One region of the Cytobacillus sp. FSL K6-0265 genome, then DNA from elsewhere that is predicted to be linked to it. Evidence: riboswitches for the same ligand, from Rfam matches in the RefSeq annotation. Region 1 holds a riboswitch; each other region holds the start of a gene.
What was found. A riboswitch is a leader RNA that binds a small molecule or an ion and turns the genes downstream of it on or off. The one in region 1 is predicted to bind lysine.
Positions count from the first base shown of each region.

Region 1 (2,207 bases):
TATCGGAAATATAAGATTAAGTCAGTTAAAGGGCCAGATGATTATGAATCAATGAGGGAAGTGACGAGACGGAGATATAGTCGGGTTTTAAAAGAAGGGCTACCTCTACCAGATTTAATCATCATTGATGGTGGCAAAGGGCATGTTGAAGTCGTGCGAGATGTGCTTGAGAATGAACTGGGTTTAGATATTCCTTTAGCAGGATTAGTCAAAGATGATAAGCATAAAACATCTCAACTACTTTACGGAAATCCATTAACAATAATCCCTCTTGCTCGAAATAGTCAGGAATTTTATTTACTGCAACGAATTCAAGATGAAGTCCATCGATTTGCCATTACATTTCATAGACAAGTACGTGGAAAGAGCGCTTTTCAATCACTTCTTGATGAAATAGATGGTATCGGAGAAAAAAGAAAAAAGCAGTTATTAAAAGAATTTGGTTCTGTAAAAAAAATGAAATCAGCTAGTGTAGAAGACCTTAGGGAATCTGGCTTACCACTAAAAGTAGCACAAGATCTTTATGAGAAGTTGCATGAATAGTTATTGTCTGAAAAAAACAAATATGGTATAGTGTTTTTAACTTTATATCAAATCACTTTTTAACTTGAAAGTGAAGGTAGAGGTGCGAGCTTCATTAGTAAAAGTTCCTTAGAAGATTGAGCTTCGTTGAAGGACTTTGAAAGGGAATGTTCGCCGAAGTGAAGAAAGACTCAATATTTTCTTCGCTGGTTCTGCATTGAATAAATGCAGGATTGTCAAGACTATCTGTCTTGGAGGGCTATCTCACTGTGTGTACGTAGATTGTTCATACGTTTAACTACACAGCAATGGGATGGGTTTTATCTCATTGCTTTTTTTTATGCCGAATATGGGTAGAAATGTGTTGGTTGTACATACAGGCGGCAGGAAATAGAAACGAATGATTTGAAAGTAGGGGAGAAAAGTGGGCTTAATTGTACAAAAATTTGGTGGAACCTCCGTAGGCTCGGTTGATCATATTCAAAATGTAGCCAACCGTGTCATTGCAGAAAAAAATAATGGTAATGATATCGTTGTTGTTGTGTCGGCCATGGGCAAAACGACTGATCAATTAGTTGGCATGGCAAAAGAATTATCAACCGCTCCAAGTAAGAGAGAAATGGATATGTTGTTATCTACAGGTGAACAAGTAACGATCTCTTTATTAACAATTGCTTTAAATGCAAAAGGGTATGAGGCAACTTCCTTTACGGGCTGGCAAGCAGGGATTAAAACGGAATCAGTACATGGCGACGCCAGAATCACTGATATTGACACAAAACCTGTTTCACAAGAGTTAAAAAAAGGGAGAATTGTTATCGTAGCGGGTTTTCAAGGTTTAAGTGAGACTGGCCAAATCACCACATTAGGTCGAGGTGGTTCCGATACAACAGCAGTGGCTCTTGCAGCAGTATTAAAAGCGGATAAATGTGATATTTACACCGATGTAACAGGTGTGTTCACAACGGATCCTCGTTATGTAAAAAATGCAAGAAAGCTTCCATCTATCTCGTACGATGAAATGCTTGAATTAGCTAATCTTGGTGCAGGCGTTCTGCATCCTAGAGCAGTTGAGTTTGCAAAGAATTATAATGTAAAGCTTGAAGTGCGCTCTAGTATGGAAAGAGAAGAAGGAACAATAATTGAGGAGGTTGCGGAAATGGAAGAGAACTTAGTTGTTAGAGGGGTTGCTTTTGAAGATGATATTACAAGGGTATCTGTATTAGGGATTAAAGACCCTTTAATAAGCCTTTCATCCATCTTTTCACTCTTAGCGAAAGAACATATAAATGTCGATATTATTATCCAAAGTATCACAGATGATAAATCATCAAGCTTATCTTTTTCCATTAAAAACCAAGATCTTACAGAGACTGTTAAAATACTAGAAAAAAATCGAGAAGCATTAAGTTATGATCAGATTGAATGGGAATCACAATTGGCGAAAATCTCGATTGTTGGTTCAGGAATGATCTCAAACCCAGGGGTAGCAGCTGAGATGTTTAATGTATTAGCTGCTAATAACATCGTTGTAAAAATGGTCAGTACATCGGAAATAAAAGTCTCGGCTGTGATAGACCAAGCGCATATGTTAAATGCTGCTCAAGCTTTGCATCAAACGTTTGATTTAGCCGGGGATTTAGTAAAAAATTAAATAAGACAGGAAAATCCAAACAACATTCCAA
Region 1 covers NZ_JBBOPE010000001.1:3,241,179-3,243,385, reverse strand. The annotation lists gene uvrC (excinuclease ABC subunit UvrC) at 1-543, shown strand, start outside; lysine riboswitch at 613-792, shown strand; gene MHH73_RS16370 (aspartate kinase) at 947-2,176, shown strand.

Region 2 (2,207 bases), 420 kb from region 1:
TCTAAATTTTATCAAAGAAGAGAAATGGATACATACTGTTTGTGATGAACCACAAGCAGGGGAGGGGTCTGTTCCAATTGCGTTGCATACTTGCGGTCACCCAATTGTGCTTGTCAGGTTTCATGGTCGAAATGTTCATGGGTGGCAAAATAAAAAACAACCAAATTGGCGTGAAGTTCGATATCTATACCGTTATAATAACCAGGAATTATTGGAATGGGCAGACCGATTAAAGCAATTACAAAAAGAGGCGAAGGAGGTCTATGTGCTTTTTAATAATAATTCTGGTGGTGACGCAGCGGATAATGCAAAGGAAATGCTTCACATATTGGGCATTGAATATGATGGATTAGCTCCAAAACAACTCGGTTTATTTTAATGAAAGAGTACACCGAATCTCTACCTATAACATAAATTGTTAAAGGGAAGGGGGGACGGTCATGGTTGAATTAAAGCCTGTTATTTTGGATGGTCATACGTTTATGACTGTATCCGTTGAGCTGCCAAAGACTAATTTGTTAGTCGTATCAAATGATAAAGGATATATCATGTGTGGTGCATTAGACGTTGCGTTATTAAATGAGAAATTAAAAGATCGCAAGGTAATTGCTGGAAGAGCAGTTGGGGTGAAAACGATTCAGCAGCTAATCGATGCACCACTTGAATCAGTCACTTTTGCTGCGGAGGATTTAGGAATAAAAAAAGGGATGAGCGGAAGAGAAGCGTTATTAAGAATGGTATAGTTTATCCTACTATATCTTCAAAACAATAAATTTAAGAATATTTAAGGTTTTGATAGAGTTTTGCATAAATATTTATATTTTGATATAATGTATAGCAATTGAATAATGCCTTATCAATCCGATGGGGTAGAGGCGCAAATCATCATTAGTAATCAATGTGAGGATGACAACAGTGAACATTGATAAAAGGGAGATTTGCCGAAGCAAATAGGTACGTCAATATTTATTTGTTGGGGTTGCTCTAAATAAGAGTAACACTGTCATTATGGAGGTATATTAACCATAATGGGGAGCTACAGTCGTGATGGAGAATAACGTTACTTCTAGAAGAGTAATGATAGAATCTCTATCGTTACTCTTTTTTATTATCAATTAAGGATCAAAGAAAAGTGGGGACACCTTTCTCTGATCGTTAATTGATATGAGACGCATTCGTTCATGTCTATAGCTCCTATACTAATAGGAGGTCTTTTTTTATGACAGGTACATTTATTTCTGTGCTGCCACCTTTGGTAGCTATGCTTTTGGTTATTCTAACAAAAAGAGTAATTCTCTCCCTTGGTTTAGGGGCGTTAACAGCAGCTATCTTAATTGCAGGATATCAACCGCTAGATACGTTGCAAATATTTTTCTCGTCGTTCATAGAACTTTTTATAACGGATGAAGGGTTAAATACTTGGAATGTTTATATTCTATTATTCTTACTTATTCTTGGTAGCATTACTGCCTTTATTTCAATATCTGGTGGTAGTCGTGCTTTTGGTGAATGGGCAATGAAGCGTGTAAAAACAAGAGTGGGTGCACAGTTATTAACCGTAGTTTTAGGTATGATTTTGTTTATAGATGATTATTTTAATGCGTTAACAGTCGGACAAGTATCTCGCCCTGTTACAGATCGACAAAAGGTTTCACGTGTAAAGCTTGCCTATTTGATTGATTCTACATCCGCACCCTTATGTGTGATTTCGCCCATCTCGAGTTGGGGAGCATCAATTATTGCCTTAATTGGCTCGATTTTAGTGGCTCATGAAATAACGGATTATAGTGCATTCTCTGCCTTCATGCAAATCATTCCGTTAAATTTTTATGTATGGGCTGCAATTATAATGGTATTTATCATCGTTGTTGGGCAAATTGATTTTGGTCCAATGAAGAAACATGAGAACCAAGCTATTCAACAAGGAATTCTATTTGATAAGAAGAAACAGTTGAAAGACGAGGTTCAAGAGGAACTACCTACTAGTACGAAAGGGACTGTAGGTCATCTTATTTGGCCAATCATTGTTTTATTTATAGGGACAGTGAGTATGATGGCATGGACAGGCATTAGTGGTGCAGAGGGGAATTTGTCAATCGTATCCTTATTAGAAAACACAGATGTGGCCTTGTCACTCATTGTCGGAGGATTATTGAGTTTAGTTGTTGCTTACGTACAATTTGCTCAAGTAATAAAAAAAGACGATA
Region 2 covers NZ_JBBOPE010000001.1:3,662,193-3,664,399, reverse strand. The annotation lists gene MHH73_RS18550 (DUF72 domain-containing protein) at 1-379, shown strand, start outside; gene MHH73_RS18545 (YunC family protein) at 441-743, shown strand; lysine riboswitch at 863-1,047, shown strand; gene MHH73_RS18540 (Na+/H+ antiporter NhaC family protein) at 1,220-2,207, shown strand, end outside.
Region 2: another riboswitch for lysine. It lies ahead of MHH73_RS18540 (Na+/H+ antiporter NhaC family protein); the one in region 1 lies ahead of MHH73_RS16370 (aspartate kinase).

Region 3 (2,207 bases), 1.0 Mb from region 1:
CGTAGGAACATTGGCCAATACTCGACTACGATGCGAATAATCCATTCAATACTCATTGATATTATCTCCTTTTCTCTCATAACGATTGGTCCCTTTTTTACCAATCATTCTGCTAAGGATACATGGTCATGAAGAAACTCGACTGTGGAATAGGCTCTTTTTTATTAAAAGTCTCACCTGCTCCACTATGGTATTAAAAAGACAAGTCTCAACTGCAAAATGGTATTTCCTTATCTCGAAACAAAACCGGCTACATCTCATGCAGCCGGCTCATTTAGTTATTCTGCCGCTGGCTGATTCTCAATCGCAGCATCCATCAATTCTTTCTGCTCTTCTTCAGAAATATCTGCAAGGATTTCATTGATTTTATCTGTTAATTCGCTATCTTTTTTCAACCCTACTGCAATGGCAGTATCTTCTTCACTTGTCTCAAATCCTTCAGTAAATTCAACCATCGCAAAATTATCATTAGCAGCTGAAGCACTTACACCTTCTGGGCGTTCAGAAACATAACCGTCAATAATTCCGGACTCTAACGCAACACGCATAGCAGGGAAGCTCTCCATCGCTGTTTGCTGTTGTACGCCGTCAATTTGATTAATCACTGAATAATGAAATGTATTTAATTGGGCAGTAACTTTTGCTCCACTGAAGTCTTGAATCGATGTAGCATTTTCGTAATCGCCACCTTTTTTCACAACCATCACTAAATCAGATTCGTAATAGTTATCGGAAAAATCAATTGTTTCTTTTCGTTCTGCTGTTGGTGACATCCCAGCGATAATGGCATCAATCTTATCTGAGTTAAGAGAAGGGACTAAGCCATCCCATTTTGTTTTCACAATCACTAGTTCTTTCCCTAAGCCTTCTGCTATTTTCTTAGCAATCTCAACATCGTACCCGCCTGCAAACTCTGAATTACCTTCAATTGCTACTGCGCCGTTACTATCATCCATTTGCGTCCAGTTAAATGGCGCATAACCAGCCTCTAGTCCTACACGAAAAACGTCTTTATCTTCTCCACCTGAACCCGTGTTACCTTCTGCTTCGTCACCTGAACCACAAGCAGCTAGAAACATACTCAGTACTAAAGCCATAGCTAGTAAAGCAAATCTCTTTTTCATTTCTATTCCCCCTAATATATTTTTCTATTAATTAAACTATTCCGAATTAAGAAAAAGAATAACAAAAAAGACCTGAGATGAACTCAGGTCCTTGTTATTCTTCCGCCTAAATCCTCTACTTTTCCCATTTTAGAGATAGTGCAACTTAATAAACCGGGTAAGCTTATTAAGACAGTCCTGCAATTATTCACTGCAGACCCAACATGCTATACAATCGGATATAGCACATTTCGGCGATATTTCCTTCTCTTTAGTCTCATCATGCCTTATCACTCTACTAAAGACTGTTAAATACCGCGCCTCTACCCCACCAGAAAAAGTGAGGTTTATTCAATTTGATATCTATTAGGCTACAATAGTTTAATAGCGTCTGTCAATATAAACTCTATGGAAAATTGGTCCTTTTTTCGCACATCCTTTTGATTAGAGGACAATGATCAATATTAAACTTGTTTACTTGAAGCTAGCTCTTTTAGCTGGACACTCAACCGGTTAATATCGGCTACCGAATGATTTACGTTTGATACCATTGCATGTTCATCTTCTATGATGGCAACGATTTCTTCTGTAGCTGCGGCATTTTCCTCTGATATATTCGCCATATTTTCAATCTGTTCTTGAATTTGTTCAAACTTTTCGGTTGCCGCGGAAACCTCGTTTACTCCTCTCACTAACTCTAAGTTGTTTTCTTGTAATGATGTTTGTATTTCGTTGAAAAAGGCAGATATCTCTGTTAACAGTGCTTGTCCCTGCTTTACAGCACCCTCCCCTTCAATAGAGCTTTTACGTGCTTCAAGGGACTGATTGAAAAGGGTATTCGTCACTTCAGAGATCGCCACCGTAATTTCAGCACTTTGCTCAGCTAACTTCCTTACTTCATCTGCAACGACCGCAAAGCCTCGCCCATGCTCTCCCGCTCTTGCTGATTCAATCGCTGCATTTAATGCAAGTAAATTTGTTTGTTCTGCTATTTGTTTAATGCCTGCCAATAATTTATTCACTTGTTCCATACTTGAATGAACATCTGATACCGTCGATGCTGTCACACTAATCGTTGTATTTACAGTATTCATATGTGTTGTA
Region 3 covers NZ_JBBOPE010000001.1:4,268,083-4,270,289, forward strand. The annotation lists gene MHH73_RS21580 (amino acid ABC transporter permease) at 1-56, opposite strand, end outside; gene MHH73_RS21585 (transporter substrate-binding domain-containing protein) at 279-1,124, opposite strand; lysine riboswitch at 1,253-1,437, opposite strand; gene MHH73_RS21590 (methyl-accepting chemotaxis protein) at 1,568-2,207, opposite strand, start outside.
Region 3: another riboswitch for lysine. It lies ahead of MHH73_RS21585 (transporter substrate-binding domain-containing protein); the one in region 1 lies ahead of MHH73_RS16370 (aspartate kinase).